2 regions of the Arthrobacter sp. NicSoilB4 genome follow, and region 1 is predicted to be linked to the other one. Evidence: predicted binding sites of a transcription regulator. Region 1 holds the regulator's gene; the other holds the start of a gene.
The links. The regulator HrcA, encoded in region 1, represses chaperone genes, less so after heat shock. The targets are predictions, from matches to a motif close to TTNGCACTCGNNNNNNNCGAGTGCNAA.
Positions count from the first base shown of each region.

Region 2: a site for HrcA is predicted at 4,015-4,041, ahead of groES (co-chaperone GroES). Genes of this name have one in related genera too.

Region 1 is NZ_AP024653.1:2,168,356-2,176,721, forward strand. Features, by position in the region: gene LDO13_RS09765 (GerMN domain-containing protein) at 1-456, shown strand, start outside; gene LDO13_RS09770 (16S rRNA (uracil(1498)-N(3))-methyltransferase) at 500-1,294, opposite strand; gene dnaJ (molecular chaperone DnaJ) at 1,297-2,424, opposite strand; gene hrcA (heat-inducible transcriptional repressor HrcA) at 2,525-3,538, opposite strand; gene LDO13_RS09785 (DUF3097 domain-containing protein) at 3,770-4,618, shown strand; gene LDO13_RS09790 (DUF4870 domain-containing protein) at 4,762-5,181, shown strand; gene hemW (radical SAM family heme chaperone HemW) at 5,301-6,539, opposite strand; gene lepA (translation elongation factor 4) at 6,582-8,366, opposite strand, start outside.
Region 2 is NZ_AP024653.1:2,958,083-2,966,448, reverse strand. Features, by position in the region: gene LDO13_RS13405 (glutamate--cysteine ligase) at 1-788, opposite strand, end outside; gene LDO13_RS13400 (shikimate 5-dehydrogenase) at 1,111-1,911, shown strand; gene LDO13_RS13395 (class I SAM-dependent methyltransferase) at 1,937-3,166, opposite strand; gene LDO13_RS13390 (hypothetical protein) at 3,224-3,655, shown strand; gene groES (co-chaperone GroES) at 4,197-4,493, shown strand; gene groL (chaperonin GroEL) at 4,570-6,180, shown strand; gene LDO13_RS13375 (DUF389 domain-containing protein) at 6,289-7,257, opposite strand; gene LDO13_RS13370 (acyltransferase family protein) at 7,404-8,366, shown strand, end outside.

The DNA.
Region 1 (8,366 bases):
TACACCGCGACGGCGGCCGCCGCCAGTGCGGGACTGATCGACTCCGGCCAGCAGATTCAGGTGGTGGTGCTCGTGGACGGCCATACCGACTACGTCGCCTTCAACCACGTCCGCCTCGGCTCCCCGACGTCGCGCAGCGCCGGGATGGTCGCCCCGGTGTGGATCATTGACCCCCAGGAAGGGACTTCAGTCCAGGACGGCGCGGTCAAGGTCTCCGGGCGCAGCACGGCTCCGGGAGGCGAACTCCGGTGGGAGATCCTGCGGATCGACGGCAGCGTCAAGACCAGCTACCTGAACGGGACGGTCACGGCGTCGGCTGAGGCCGGCCAGTCGGGCGCCTTCAGCGTCTCGGTGAATCTTGGACCGGGCAACTACGAGGTCCGGGTGTCCCAGCTGGAGGACGGCAACGCTGCAAAAGACCTGAACATCGATACCCGCGGCTTCACGGTCAAATAGGCACCGCTGCCGAACCAGCATCGACTTTTGAGCTGAACCCGGGCTACCAGCGGCCCAGGATGTCGCTGGCGAGTACTGTCGCTGCGGGACCTGCTGTGGACGAACGCAGCACATGATGTCCCAGCAGGGCCGTCACGGCGCCGGCGTCGCAGAGCCTGGTCACTTCACGCGGGCTGATGCCGCCCTCGGGCCCCACTATCAGCAGTACCTCGCCGCCCGCGCCGGACCCGTCGCCGTCGGACAAGTCACCAGCGGAGTTGGCCGCCTGCCAGGCCTCCAGGACCTGCCGCAGCGGACGCACGGCGTCCTCGTGCAGGATGATGGCGAGATCCGCGGCGGCCACCGCAGCCTGCAGTCCGGCGCCGTCGACGGCGGAGCGGACTTCCGGGATCCACGCACGACGGGCCTGCTTGGCCGCCGCAGTGACGACGGACTGCCACTTGGCGTGGGCCCTCGCCGCACGCTCGGCCTTCCAGCGGACGATCGACCGTTCGGCCTGCCAGGGCACAACCGCGTCGATTCCGAGTTCGGTCGCGGTCTCCGCGGCGAGCTCGTCCCGGTCGCCCTTTGCGAGGGCCTGGACCAGGACGAGCCGGACCGCGGGCCGGGGCTCGTCGGAGAGTTCGGAGCACGTGACCGACAGCTCGTTCGGGGCGACGGCCGCGACGGTGCCGGTCAGGCGCTTGCCGGCGCCGTCGGCGATGTCCACGGCTTCCCCGACGGCAAGGCGCTTCACCGTGACCGCGTGGCGGGCCTCAGGTCCGTCAAGAGTGAAGACGGAGCCGGGAACCAGCCCGTCGAGGGTGCCGGGGGCAGTGAAAAAGACCGGGTTGCTCACCGCTACAGGTTACCGAGCCGGTCCCGGAGCTTCGCGAAAACCCCGCCGCTCGCGGCGAGCTTTCCTTCGGTGAACTGCTCGCCGCGCAGCTTCGCGAGCTGGCGGAGCAGGTCCTCCTGGGCGGCGTCGAGCTTGGCGGGGGTGTCCACCTGGAGGTGGACCTTGAGGTCACCGCGGCCGTAGCCGCGAAGGTGGGTGACGCCGAGTCCGCGCAGCGTGATGACCTCACCGGACTGGGTGCCTGCCTTGACGTCAATCTCCTGCTGGCCGTCGAAGGTGTCGAGGGTGAGTTCAGTGCCCAGCGCTGCCGCCGTCATGGGGATGTTGAGGCTGGCGTGCAGGTCGTCGCCGTCGCGCACGTAGGTGGCGTCGTTGTTGACCCGGATCTCCACGTACAGATCGCCGGCGGGGCCGCCGGCGGGGCCGGCCTCGCCCTGGCCGGAGAGCTGGATGCGGGTGCCGGTGGCAACTCCGGCGGGAACCTTCACCGTCAGGGAGCGCCGGCTGCGGATCCGGCCCTGGCCTGCACATTCGTTGCAGGGGTCCTTGATGACCGTGCCGAAGCCCTCGCAGGAACCACAGGGCGCGGTGGTCATGACCTGGCCGAGGATGGAACGGACGGCGCGCTGGACCTGGCCGCTGCCGCCGCAGATGTCGCAGCGTTCCGGGTGGCTGCCTTCACGGCAGCACGAGCCCTCACAGGTGGGGCAGGTGACAGCCGTGTCGACTTCGAGTTTCTTGTTGACGCCGAACACGGCGTCGCGGAGGTCGATCCGGACGCTGATCAGCGCGTCCTGGCCGCGGCGGACGCGTGAGGCCGGTCCGGCCTGGCCGCCGGCGCCGAAGAAGGTTTCGAAAATGTCCTGGAACGCGAAGCCCTGGCCGGAGTAGCTGCCGCCGCCGAAACCGTTGTCGGTGCCGTTCTCATTGCCGGTGGTGTCGTAGACCCTGCGCTTCTGCGGATCGGACAGCACCTCGTAGGCGTGGGTGACGGCCTTGAACCGGTCCGAGGCGTCATCCCCGGGGTTCACGTCCGGGTGCAGGGTCCGCGCCAGCTTGCGGTAGGCCTTCTTGATTTCTTCGCCCGTAGCTTCGCGGGAGACTCCAAGAACGTCGTAATGGCTGCTCAAAGTTTGTATCTCTTCCTTTTTGTACTGCCGGTGGGGCACTGCCTGTTAGGGGCAAGAAGCCTGGTGTCGGAACGTCGGGACGGGCGTGGTGTGCCGTCCGTCAGGGGCCGAGAATCCTTGAAAGATAGCGGGCCACCGCTCGGACGGCGGCCATGGTGGTGGGATAGTCCATCCGGGTTGGCCCCAGCACGCCGACCTTCGCCGTGGCGTCCGGACCGTAGCCGGTGGCCACCACCGAGGCCTCGGCGAGTCCGACATACGGGTTCTCCCGGCCGATGCTGACCGTCACCCCCCGCGGGTCCGCCGCCATGTCACTCAGCAGGCGGAGCATAACCACTTGTTCCTCGAGGGCTTCCAGCACCGGTCCGATGCTCAGCGGGAAGTCCACGTTGGAGCGGGCGAGGTTGGCGGTTCCGGCCATGACCATACGCTCTTCGCGGCTGCTCGTGGCCAGCGCCTCGAGGCCGCGGGCCAGCGCCTGCGCCGCGCCGCGCCGCGCGGGCGGGCAACTGCCGACCACGGACTGCAACGACTGCGGCAACAAGTTCAGCGGCGTCCCGGACAGGCCGCTGAGGAAGCGCGTGCGGAGTTCGGCCAGGGCCTCGTCGCCGAAGTCCTGCCCCACGTCAATGACCCGCTGTTCCACTTTGCCGGTGTCGGCGATCAGCACGATAAGCACCTTGCGGGGCGCCAACAGGACGAATTCGATGTGCCTTACCTTGGCCCGGCTGAGATGCGGATACTGCACGACGGCGACCTGGTTGGTCAGGTGCGCGAGCAGCCGGACGGTTCGGTCCAGGACGTCGTCGAGGTCGTCGGAGCCTTCCAGCAGGGCCTGGATGGCGCGGCGTTCTGCCGGTGAGAGCGGCTTGACCGCCGAAATCTGGTCCACGAAGAGCCGGTAGCCCTTGTCGGTGGGGATGCGTCCGGCACTCGTGTGCGGGGCCGTGATGAGGCCCTCATCCTCCAGGGCCGCCATGTCATTGCGGATCGTGGCGCTGGAGACGCCCAGATGGTGCCGCTCCACGAGGGCTTTGGAGCCGACGGGTTCCCGTGAATGGACGTAGTCCTCCACGATGGCGCGCAGCACTTCGAGTTTGCGTGGTTCGCTCACGCTCCACCTCCATTCGACTGTCCCGCATCCGGTGCCGCCGTTCGCCGACCGCACCGCACGCTCTGCTGGCACACGGCCTGTCGGTTAGCACTCGACATGCCTAAGTGCTAACCAGTCTAATATGAGTCGCCGCGTTGTTAGCATTGGATTCGCTCCGGGCGTTCTTCCCGGGGCAGGTGTTTTCGGGCACAGCCCGCCGTAGCAATCCAATCGCAAAGCAGTGTGGAACCGATGTCGTACCAGAACTGGGGCCCGCAGGACCTGTCCGCCCCCGCCAAGACGCAACTGCCGGAAGTGCCGGTGGAGCGCGGAATGGTCCTCGAAGATGTGCAGTCGGGCTGGGTGGGCGCCGTGACCCGGGTGGAGAAGTCCGGCGGGATGCACGTCGTCGCCCTGGAGGACCGCCGCGGCAAGTCCCGGTCCTTCCGGCTCGGCTTCGGCTTCCTGCTGGACGGACAGCCGATCCGGCTGATGCCGCCGGCCCCCCGGGGCGCCGCGGCTGCCGCCGGCAGCAGAACAGCCTCCGGCTCCGTCCGTGTGGCGGGCCAGCGTGCCCAGGTCGCCAAGGCGAGCCGGATCTGGGTGGAAGGCAAGCACGACGCCGAACTCGTCGAGAAGGTCTGGGGCGACGATCTCCGGGTGGAGGGCATCGTCGTCGAGCCGCTGCACGGCATCGACGACCTCGCCGGAGCCGTGGCCGCTTTCCGGCCCGGCCCCGGGCGCCGGCTCGGCGTCCTGGTGGACCATCTGGTTCCCGATTCCAAGGAATCCCGGATCGCGGACGCCGTTATGGCATCCCCCGGCGCGGCCGGCAACGTGCTGATCGTCGGGCACCCCTATGTGGATGTCTGGCAGGCGATCCGGCCCGCCGTGCTGGGGATCGAGAAGTGGCCGGTGATTCCCCGCGGCGTGGACTGGAAGACGGGCATCCTGATGGCTTTCGGCTGGCCGCACAGCACCAAGGAGGACATCGGCCTGGGCTGGCAGAAACTCCTCGGCGCGGTCCGCAGCTACGCCGACCTGGAACCCTCCCTGCTGGGCCGGGTGGAAGAGGTCATCGACTTCCTCACCGTTCCCTGAGGAGCCTGCCCTGGCGCCGCCGCCAGCGGGCCGATCCTCCATTCCGCGCCGAACCAAGTATTCTTGGAACGGCGGCTGCGCTCCCGGCGCGGCCCTGGCACCCCCAGGCACCAACGCACCACCGCAATCCGAAGGACGACACCGTGGCAGATGACGCACGCGAACACACCGGCAACCAGGCCGGCCATGGCCAGCCCCCGTACCATGGCGTTCCCGCAAATGCACTGCCCCTGACGGCAAGCGAGGACCGGCAGTGGGCCACGCTGGCTCACTTCGGCGGCATCCTCGGCTGCGTTCCCTCGCTGCTGATCTACCTGATCTTCAAGGACCGCGGCCCGTTCACGGCGCAAGAGTCCAAGGAAGCCCTGAACTTCACGCTGCCGCCCACGATCGCGGCCGTGCTGTGCAACCTGCTGGTCTTCGTGCCGGTGGTGGGCAACATCTTCGCTGTCCTCGCCACGGTCATCTGGATCGCCGTCACCTGCTTCTCGGTCGCGGCCGGCATCCACGTCAACCGCGGCCAGCCGCACCGCTACGAGTTCAACCTCCGCTGGATCAAGTAGCCCTCCAGCCGGTCCCAGGCAGACGGTCCCGAAATCCCGGACCGAAGCAGGAAAGCCGGCCGCTGCCCTCAGGGCGGCGGCCGGCTTTTTCAGCTTGGTCGGGCAGGATCTTGCGGACCCTAGTCCGGCAAAATCCTGCGGACGACGGCGTCTGCGAGCAGCCGGCCCTTGAGGGTCAGCACGAGGCTGCCGTGGAACGCCGCCACGGGATCAATCAGGCTGTCGGCGATAAGCCCGGCGACGGCGTGCCGCCCGGTGTCACCGAGTCCGCCGAGGCTGCTGATGTCCAGCCCGGAATTCAGGCGGGCCTCCAGCATGACGCGCTCGACGTTGCGGGTCTGCGAATCGAGGGTCTCCCGGCCTGCTGCCGGCGAAAGCCCCGATCCCAGCCGGTTGGCATAGGCCGTGGGGTGCTTGACGTTCCACCAGCGCACGCCGCCCATGTGGGAGTGCGCGCCCGGGCCGATCCCCCACCAGTCATCGCCACGCCAGTAGGCAAGGTTGTGCCGGCAGGCCTGCTCCGGGGTGCGGGACCAGTTGCTGACCTCGTACCAGGACAGTCCGGCCGCCGAGATGAGTTCGTCGGCGAGTTCGTATTTGTCTGCGTGGTCGTCGTCGTCGATCCCCGGGACTTCGCCGCGGCGGATCTGCGCGGCGAGCTTGGTGCCCTCCTCGACGATCAGCGCGTAGGCGCTGATGTGGTCCGGCTGGTAGGACAGCGCGGTCTCCAAGGAGTAACGCCAGTCAGCCAGAGACTCCCCCGGCGTCCCGTAAATCAGGTCGAGGCTGACGGCCAGGCCCGCCTCACGGGCCCACCGGACCGCCTGGGGCACCCGGCTGGGCGTGTGCGTGCGGTCCAGGACCTTCAGAACGTGCGGCACTGCGGACTGCATGCCAAAGGAGACGCGGGTGAAGCCGGCGTCGGCCAGCAGCTGCAGGGAATCGGGCGTAACCGAGTCCGGGTTCGCTTCCGTGGTGACCTCGGCGCCGGGTTCGAGGCCCCAGGCTCCTATGGCGGCGGTGAGGATCCTGGCCAGGTCTCCGGCCGGGAGGAGCGTGGGTGTCCCGCCGCCGAAGAAAACCGTGCTGAGCGGACGTGCCGGCAGGCCGCTGGTCTTCAGAACGGCTGCCGCGAAGTCGACCTCCGCGACGGCGGTGCCGGCGTAGGCGTCCTGGGACGCCCCGCCGCCGAGTTCCGTGGCCGTGTAGGTGTTGAAGTCGCAGTAGCCGCAGCGCACAGCGCAGAACGGGATATGGACGTACAGCCCGAAGGCCCTGGATGCGGCGCCTTCGAGCGCCTGCCCGGGCAGCAGCCCGTCCGACGGCGCCGGGTCGCCCAGCGGAAGGGCGCTAGGCACGGTCGGGTCCGGCAAGCATTGGGACAGTTATCACGGGCACCGCTACTTCTTGGCCTTGTCCTTGGACTCGTCCGTGGTGAGGGCGGCAATAAACGCTTCCTGGGGAACCTCAACGCGGCCCACCATCTTCATGCGCTTCTTGCCTTCTTTTTGCTTCTCCAGCAGTTTTCGCTTGCGGGAAATGTCGCCGCCGTAGCACTTGGCGAGCACGTCCTTGCGGATGGCGCGGATGCTTTCCCGGGCGATGATCCGGGAGCCGATGGCAGCCTGGATGGGCACCTCGAACTGCTGGCGCGGAATGAGCTCGCGGAGCTTGGTGGTCATCATCACACCGTAGGTGTAGGCCTTGTCACGGTGCGTGATGGCGGAGAAGGCATCAACCTGTTCGCCCTGGAGCATAATGTCCACCTTGACGAGGTCGGCCACCTGGTCGCCGTCGGCTTTCCAGTCCAGCGAGCCGTAGCCGCGGGTCTTGGACTTGAGGATGTCGAAGAAGTCGAAGACGATTTCGGCCAGCGGCAGCCGGTACCGGATTTCAACCCGGTCCTCGGACAGGTAGTCCATCCCGCCCATGACGCCGCGCCGGCTCTGGCACAGTTCCATGATGGCGCCGACAAATTCGTTCGGCGCCAGGATGGTCGCGGCCACCATCGGCTCGCGGACCTCCGCGACCTTGCCCGTGGGGTACTCGCTGGGGTTGGTGACGTGGACGACCTTCTTGTCCTCCAGCGTCACCTCGTACTCCACGTTGGGGGCGGTGGAGATCAGGTCCAGGTTGTATTCGCGTTCGAGCCGCTCACGCGTGATTTCCAGGTGCAGCAGCCCCAGGAAACCCACGCGGAAGCCGAAGCCCAGGGCGGCCGATGTCTCCGGCTCGTAGACGAGCGCGGCGTCGTTGAGCATCAGCTTCTCCAACGCATCGCGGAGCACGGGATAGTCCGTGCCGTCCAGGGGGTACAGGCCGGAGAAGACCATCGGCTTGGCGTCCGCATAGCCGGGAAGCGACTCGGAGGCCGGTTTGGCCAGGTTTGTGACGGTATCGCCCACTTTTGACAGGCGGACGTCCTTCACGCCGGTGATGAGGTAGCCCACTTCGCCGACGCCGAGGCCCTTGGAAGGGGTGGGTTCCGGTGAGCTGACACCGATTTCGAGGAGTTCGTGCGTGGCCCGGGTGGACATCATCTGGATGCGTTCGCGGGGGTGCAGCATGCCGTCCACCACCCGGACGTAGGTGACCACGCCGCGGTACGTGTCGTAGACGGAGTCGAAGATCATGGCACGGGCCGGGGCGTTCGGGTCACCCACGGGGGCCGGCAGGTCGCGGACGATCTTGTCCAGCAGCACCTCGACGCCCATGCCGGTCTTGCCGGAGACGCGGAGCACGTCGTCGGGGTCGCCGCCGATCAGGCTGGCGAGTTCCGCCGCGTACTTCTCCGGCTGGGCCGCCGGAAGGTCGATCTTGTTCAGGACCGGGATGATCGTGAGGTTGTTTTCCATCGCCAGGTAAAGGTTAGCGAGGGTCTGGGCCTCGATGCCCTGTGCCGCGTCCACCAGCAGGATCGCGCCTTCGCAGGCCGCGAGCGAGCGGGACACTTCATAGGTGAAGTCAACGTGCCCGGGGGTGTCGATCATGTTCAGCGCGTAGCTGGTGCCGTCGAGCTCCCAGGGCATACGGACTGCCTGGGACTTAATGGTGATGCCGCGTTCGCGCTCAATGTCCATGCGGTCCAGGTACTGGGCCTTCATGTCACGGGACTGGACGACGCCGGTGTACTGGAGCATCCGGTCGGCCAGTGTGGATTTGCCGTGGTCAATGTGCGCAATGAT
Region 2 (8,366 bases), 790 kb from region 1:
GTCAGGGCCGCGATCGCGCCGACTTCCTCCAGTGTGGCCAGGCCGTCGCAGATGCGCATCTCGATGGTGCCGAAATGCGGGACGGGCCGGATGTCCCAGCGGATCTCGGAGAGCGAGTCGATCACTCCGGTGGTGAACATGTCCTGGGCGTACGACTCGAAGTCCTCCCACGTGGCGAACTGGAACGGCAGCCCGGCGGTGGGCAACTGCTGGAACATCAGCGCGCGGTGCGAGGCGTAGCCGGTGTCCTCACCGCCCCAGAACGGGCTGGAGGCGGACAGCGCCTGGAACTGCGGGAAGTAGTTCACCAGGCCGTCCAGGACCGGGAGCACCTTGTCGCGGCTGTCCAGGCCCACATGCACGTGGACGCCGTAGATCACCATCTGGCGGCCCCACCACTGCGTGCGGTCAATGAGCTTGGCGTAGCGCTCCTTGTCCGTCACCGGCTGCAGCTGCGGAGGGCTGAACGGGTGGCTGCCGGCGCAGAAGACCTCGACGCCCATGGGATCGGTGACGTCCCGGACGGCCGCAAGGGAACTGCTCAGGTCGGCCTTGGCCTCCGCCACGGTGTTGCAGATCCCGGTGACGAGCTCCACCGTGTTCAGCAGCAGCTCCTGCTTGATGTGCGGGTGCTCGTCGTCTTCGTTCAATTCGGGATGCTTCGCGGCGACACCGCGGAGGACCTCCTTGGCCACGGAGGCAAGCTCGCCGGTTTCCGCGTCCACGAGGGCCAGTTCCCATTCCACACCAAGAGTTGATTGCCTGGATGAAGCGAAATCAATCTTCATGTGGTCCCTTCATTGTTCAGCTGTCGTTTTTCCCCGCCCCGGCCGGCAACGTCATGGGCGGATTCGCCGGACAGTTGGCGAGGCAACGGTGGTCCAAGTCTAGTGCAGGGGCAGCATCGAGCCGGTGGCCAGAGCGCCGCGACCACGTGAAAGTGTTCACAAAAGTATTCGGACCGCAGCGCTACTCGCGGCATCCCCGGGGCTTCTCCCCGGATCCGCTTCCTGCTCCGGCCGCCGCGCGGGCCGTGGCTGCGGTAACCCCTGAGGAGCGGCCGGTGCGGGCCTGGCGTTTAATGGAGGGGTGCCCATCCTGAATAAAGACATGACCCTGTGCATCTCGCTCTCGGCCCGGCCGAGCAACAACGGGACGCGCTTCCACAACCATCTGTACGAACAGCTCGGCCTGAACTGGATCTACAAGGCTTTTGCCCCGACGGACCTCGCCCAGGCGATCGCCGGCGTGCGGGGCCTCGGGATCCGCGGCTGCGCCGTGTCGATGCCGTACAAGGAGGACGTCATCGCCCTCGTGGATGTGATGGATCCCTCCGCGAAGGCGATCGACTCGGTCAACACGATCGTCAACGACGGCGGCACTCTCACCGCCTACAACACCGACTACACGGCGATCGAGCAGCTGCTGCAGCGCAATGCCGTGCCCTCCTCGTACTCGGTCCTGCTGAGGGGTGCCGGCGGCATGGCCAAGGCCACTGCGGCGGCGCTGCGCGACGCCGGATTCCGCGACGTCACCGTGATCGCGCGCAACGAGGAAACGGGGCGGGCGCTCGCCGGGCTCTACGGTTTCGCCTGGCGCGCCGACGTCGATCCAGCCGTCGCCGCCGACATGATCATCAACGTGACGCCTATTGGTATGGCGGGGGGACCCGACGTCGACTCTCTGTCCTTCCCCCGGGAGGCGGTGGACGCCGCGAAGGTGGTCTTCGACGTCGTCGCGCTGCCGGCGGAGACGCCGCTGGTCAAGGCCGCCCGCGCTGCCGGCAAGACCGTGATCACCGGCGCGGAAGTGGCGACCATCCAGGCGCTGGAGCAGTTTGTGCTGTACACCGGGATCCGGCCCAGCGACGAACAGGTCCGGGCAGCCGAGGACTTCATGCGGGCCCAGTAGCCCGCCGGAATCCAGAGAACCTGCCCTAGACCGGCTCCACCGAAATGGCCACCCGCTCCTCGCCGATCCTGGTGAGGACCAGGGTGGCCGTTTTCTTGGCGGCCTTACCCCCGGCCTTGCCGCCGCCGGGAAGGAGCTGTTTGCGCAACTCCTCCGGAGTGACCGATGTGCCGCGCTTCTTGATATCCAGCACCCCGATGCCCTGGTCCTTGACCCAGGCCTTGAGCGCCTTGACGTTGTAGGGCATCACGTCCAGGACCTCGTAGGCCCGGGCGAACGGCGTGTCGCGCAGCTCCGGGGCGCAGATGTAGGCGATGTGCTCGTCCACGAGGTGCCCGCCCAGCTGGAGGGCGACGTCGGCCACCAGCCCGGCGCGGATGACGGCGCCGTCGGGCTCATAGAGGTACCCCTCGACCGGCCCCACCGGGGCGACCGGGCCGCCGTCGAAGTCCTCGGAACTGCTGAGCTCTGCCGCTCCGGCAGGGCCGAGCAACAGGGCCGCCCGCCGGATCCCCGGACGCCGGACCGCGTTGAACCACAACGCCACTTCGGTGACGTCCCCGCCCACGGACACCCACTGGGCTTCGCAATCCTTGGGAACAGAGTCGTGCGGCATGCCCGGGCCCATCTTCACGCCCACGGCCAGGCCGGTGCCGGCCAGCGACTCAACGAAGGACAACGGCGGGGAGAAGTCCTCCGGATCCCAGATCCGCTTCGTGCCCGACGTGGAGGTGGTCCGGCGCGCCGGATCCAGCCAGACGCCGTCCATTCCGTCGAGGGCCACCGTCGTCGCATCGGCATGGACCACGGTGGCGTTCCGGAAGGGGATCAGGTTCATCGTGGCGCAGGCCGCCGTCGTCTCGTCCATCTCCACCGCCGTGACAGTGATGTCCAGCGAAGCCAGCGCCATGGCGTCGGCGCCGAGGCCGCAGCCAAGATCAGCCACGTGCTGCACGCCTGCCTCCGCGAAGCGCTGCGCGTGCCGGGCCGCCACGGTGAGCCGGGTGGCCTGCTCCAGGCCTGCCTGCGTGAAGATCATCTGCCGGGCGAACTCGCCGAACTTGGCCTCCGCTTTGGTCCTCAGCCGGGACTGGGTCAGCACGGCGGAGACGAGTTCGGGAGAGTGGCCGGCCTTCCGGAGGGAAGCGTTGAGGCGGAACGCCTCATCCTCCTTGTACGGGCCCAGTGACGCCAGCAGCTCCCAGCCTTCGGGGTTAAGGAGCGGGGCGATCTGGTCCTGCGGTGCGTCAGCCATGGTCACAAGCCTAGTTCAGGGCGCCGGTGGAGCCGTGCGCCGGATAGGCTTGACGGCATGGATGACAGCGGCACGGCAAACAACGGCACGGACGAAAACTACGGGGAGGTCGACGCCGCGCAGCAGGACGCCGACGGCGGCCGTCCCGCCCGCCAGGGACTCGCCCGCTACGCCCGGCCGGCGCTGATTGCCGGCGCCGTCATCGCCGTCGTCTGCGCGGCGCTGCTGGTCATCATCTTTTTCCTGGACTCCTTCAACGCCACCGTCTATTCGGTCGGCGGCAAGGACGTTACGGACGCCACCGACGAGGCGAAGTCCATCCGCGAGAGCTACGTGGCGGCCCGCGTAGGCGGCATCATCTTCCTGGTCATCGGATTCGCCCTTGCGGCGGCCGGAGGCCTGGTGCTGTACCGGCACCGGAACGAGGCCGGCCTCGACGACGAGGACAACGGCGAGGACGTCGACTTCGAGGACCTCGGCGGACGGTAGCCACCCGCCCGCATGTCTGCTGGACATGCCCCACTCCCGGCATTCAGCGTGGACATGTCCCTCTGCGCAGCCCCGGAACCGCGGGACATGTCCATCGTTCGGCACTGGCAGTGGACATGATGCCAATGCGTCCACCGGCTGTGACGAAGAATGAGCATGTCCCTCTGTGCAGCCGGGCAAACCGTGGCCACGTCCCTCTTGCCGGCCCGGAACCGGGGGACATGTCCGTCGTTCGGCGCCGGCAGTGGACATGATGCCGATGTGTCAACCGGCCGCGACGAAGAATGGGCATGTCCCTCTGTGCAGCCCCGAATCAGTAGGCATAGCCACTGGGTAAAGCGTTCACCGGGAACGAACTTCTGGCACTCGCCTTGACCGAGTGCTAACTACTTACATAGAGTCGTCATTAGCACTCTCCCTAGGAGGGTGCTAACACCTGAAGCTTGACAGCCAGGCTGCTGCCGGCACCGCGACGACGGTCTGTACGCCATGGCACCACAGCTTTAAAGTCCACGAATTTGCTGACGAATAGGAGAGGTCCTTGTCGGTCTCTATTAAGCCTCTTGAGGATCGTATTGTTGTCCGCCCGCTCGAAGCCGAGCAGACCACGGCCTCCGGCCTGGTTATCCCGGACTCCGCGCAGGAAAAGCCGCAGGAAGGCGAAGTTGTTGCAGTAGGCCCCGGCCGCTTTGACGACAACGGCAACCGCGTTCCGGTCGATGTCACCGTCGGCGACGTTGTCATCTACTCCAAGTACGGCGGAACCGAAGTCAAGACCGGCGGCACCGAGTACCTCGTGCTGTCCGCCCGCGACGTCCTGGCGATCGTCGTAAAGTAACTCTCTTGGACCCCGCGCCGCCGATCCTTCTTTGACGGGTCAGTTGCGCGGGGTTCTGTCTTGAAAGGACAAAACCATGGCAAAGCAGCTCGCGTTTAACGACGCTGCCCGCCGGTCGCTTGAAGCCGGCATCGATAAGCTCGCTAACACGGTCAAGGTGACGCTCGGCCCGCGCGGCCGCAACGTCGTGCTGGACAAGAAGTGGGGCGCCCCCACAATCACCAACGACGGCGTCACCATCGCCCGTGAAGTCGAACTGGACGACCCGTACGAGAACCTTGGCGCGCAGCTTGCCAAGGAGGTCGCCACCAAGACCAACGACGTCGCCGGCGACGGCACCACCACCGCCACGGTGCTGGCCCAGGCGCTCGTAAAGGAAGGCCTCCGCAACGTTGCGGCAGGCGCCGCCCCGGGTCAGATCAAGCGCGGCATCGAGGTCTCTGTCGAGGCCGTCGCCGCCCGCCTGCTCGAGAACGCACGCCCCGTCGAAGGCACCCAGGTCGCCAACGTCGCCTCCATCTCCGCCCAGAGCGACGAGGTCGGCGAGCTCCTGGCCGAGGCATTCGGCAAGGTCGGCAAGGATGGTGTGATCACCATCGAGGAATCCTCCACCACGCAGACCGAACTGGTCCTCACCGAGGGCATGCAGTTCGACAAGGGCTACCTGTCCCCGTACTTCGTCACCGACGCGGAACGCCAGGAAGCAGTCCTCGAAGACGCCCTGATCCTGATCAATCAGGGCAAGATCTCCTCCGTGCAGGACTTCCTGCCGCTGCTGGAGAAGGCGCTGCAGAGCTCCAAGCCGCTCTTCATCATTGCCGAAGACGTCGACGGCGAGGCCCTGTCCACGCTGATCGTCAACCGCATCCGCGGCACCCTGAACGTCGTCGCCGTCAAGGCGCCGGGCTTCGGCGACCGCCGCAAGGCCATGCTGCAGGACATCGCCACCCTCACGGGTGCGCAGGTCGTCTCGCCGGAACTGGGCCTCAGCCTGGACACGGTCGGCCTCGAGGTGCTGGGTACTGCCCGGCGCATCACGGTGACCAAGGACAACACCACCATCGTTGACGGCGCCGGATCGGCCGAGGACGTCGCAGCCCGGGTTTCCCAGCTGCGCGCCGAGCTGACCCGCACCGACTCCGACTGGGACAAGGAAAAGCTGCAGGAACGCCTGGCCAAGCTGGCCGGCGGCATCGGCGTGATCAAGGTTGGCGCAGCCACCGAGGTCGAGCTGAAGGAAAAGAAGCACCGCATCGAGGACGCCGTGTCCTCCACCCGCGCTGCCCTTGAAGAAGGCATCGTGGCCGGCGGCGGCTCCGCCCTCATCCACGCCCTCAAGGCGCTCGACGAGGACCCGGCTGTCCAGGCCCTCGAAGGCGACGCTGCCGCTGCTGTTGGCATCGTCCGCCGGGCGCTGACCCAGCCGCTGCGCTGGATCGCGCAGAACGCCGGCTTCGACGGCTACGTCGTCGTCGCCAAAGTTGCCGAATCGGCTGTCAACCAGGGCTTCAACGCCAAGAGCGGCGTCTACGAAGACCTGATCGCGGCCGGCGTCATCGACCCCGTGAAGGTGACGCGTGCGGCCCTCCGCAACGCGGCGTCCATCGCGGCTCTGGTACTCACCACGGAAACCCTCGTGGTCGAGAAGCCGGCAGACGAAGACCAGCACGCAGGCCACAGCCACTAGCTTCAGGCCACGGCAGTCCAGGCCGGTCCGGCGTCAGCCGGGCCGGCCTTTGCTGTGCCCGCCAGGTGCCTCGCCGCCCTGCACCATCCCTTTCGTTCCGGCCGCGGCCTAGCGCTTCGCCCGCATCGCCTTGCGCTTCAGGCGCAGCGCCGCGGCGTCGGGCAGCCGTTTGGTGACGAGGCGGTAGAAGACCAGCACGGCAACAGCCGCCGCCACGATCCCCACCAGGTTCAGCGCCAGTTGAATGGCTGAACCTGCCGCTTTCTCATACTCGCCCAGCACCAGCGCGACGGCCACGAAACCGGCGGCGGGGACTGTGGTCACGGAGATGAAGACTCCGATCAGGGCAGCGGAGCGCCGACTGATCACGGACAGCATTCCGGCGATGCCGGCCAGCACAGCGACAATCAGCGAATACGGACCCGGATGGTAGATGAAATCGGCGGCCGAACCGCGGTCCAGGACATCGGCGGGAAAGAGGCCGAGCGGCACGGAGAGCCACGCCGTGAAGGCCGCAGCCAGCATCGCCACGGGGAAGCCGACGCCGAGGGCGATCGCCGCGCGCCGTCCCAGCGTCCATTGCCGCTGCACGAGCGCCACCGCCAGCGCCGCCAGCGGTCCGAACTCGGGACCCACAGCCATAGCGCCCACAATGGCGATCGTCGAGTCCGTGACGATGCCGATGGCCGCCAGCTGGGTCGCCAGGATGAGGAAGGCAAGGTAGCTCCATGTCAGCCGGGAGTCTTCGCCCGTCTGCCGGGACACCTCGTCCCAGATCACGGCGTCCGCGCCCTCGCCGGGGGCGTCCGCCGTGGCCTTGTCCGCCCGGTCGGAGAGCACCAACTCGGGCATGCTGACCGAGATCGAGCCCTGTTCCTGGACGTTGAGGGCGTGGAGTTTCTCCACCAGTGCCTCGACAGACTCCCGGGCCACCAGGACGTGGATGACGTCCCCGGGGGGAAGCACGGACGCACCACGCTGGCGGGAAACTTCGGCGACTCCAAGTTCGCCGGTGGAGCAGTCCACCACGGCGTCGGACAACGGTTCCGGGACAAAAATGCGCAGTTGTGCGATCACGGTGCGGCCTCCTCTGGCTCGTTACAGGGTAGCCGCCGGACCTGCGGAAGACCGGCTCTATGGCGTTCCCCCGCCGCCGTGATTGGCCAGACAAATTACGGTTCGGTAACATTGACGTTTTGGAAACCTGCCTGAAGGGGCTTCTAGTGTCGACCGAGCGAACAACCTCCAGCCCGCAGGCCGCGGCCGCGGGTTCTCAGGTGCGCGCGAAATCCGGCTACCGGCCCGAGGTGCAGGGCCTCCGCGCCCTCGCGGTCCTCATGGTGGTCACCTACCACGTCTGGCTCGGCCGCGTCTCCGGCGGCGTCGACATCTTCCTGCTGATCTCGGCATTCCTGATGACCCTCAGCTTCGCCCGCAAGGTCGAAGGCGGCAAGCCGCTGCGGCTGCTGAGCCACTGGCTCCACCTGCTCAAGCGGCTGCTGCCCGCCGTCGTTGTTGTCATCCTCGGCGTCCTGGCCGGCACCCGGCTGGTCCTGCCGCAGAGCCGCTGGCCTGACGTGCTGGACCAGGCGTGGGCCTCACTGTTCTACCGGCAGAACTGGCTCCTGGCGGATACCGCCGTCGACTACTACGCGCAGGACCACGCAGGTGCCAGCCCGCTGCAGCACTTCTGGTCGCTGTCCATCCAGGGCCAGGTCTTCCTGCTCTGGCCGCTGGTGTTCGCCGGCGCGGCCGTACTGCTGCGCCTCATCCGCCGGACCCGCATCGGCGACCGGGTGAGCTACTCCGCCCTCCTGGCCGCGGCTTTCGGCGCGATCTTCGTTGTGTCGCTCGTGTTTTCCATCGAGCAGACCACCACCAACCAGTCCTACGCCTACTTCGATACCCGGACCCGGCTCTGGGAATTCGCCCTCGGCTCGCTGCTGGCGCTGGCGCTGCCGCACCTCAGGCCCGGCAAGGCACTGCGGGTGGTCCTTGGCTGGGCCGGTCTTGCAGCGATGCTCTCCTGTGGCCTCCTGCTCACCGTGGACCGCTCCTTCCCCGGCTTTATCGCGCTGTGGCCGACGCTGGCCGCAGCCGCCATCATCGTGGCCGGACAGAGCGGCAGCCGGTTTGGCGTGGACCGTTTCCTGACCTGGAAGCCGCTCGTGAAGCTCGGTGACAAC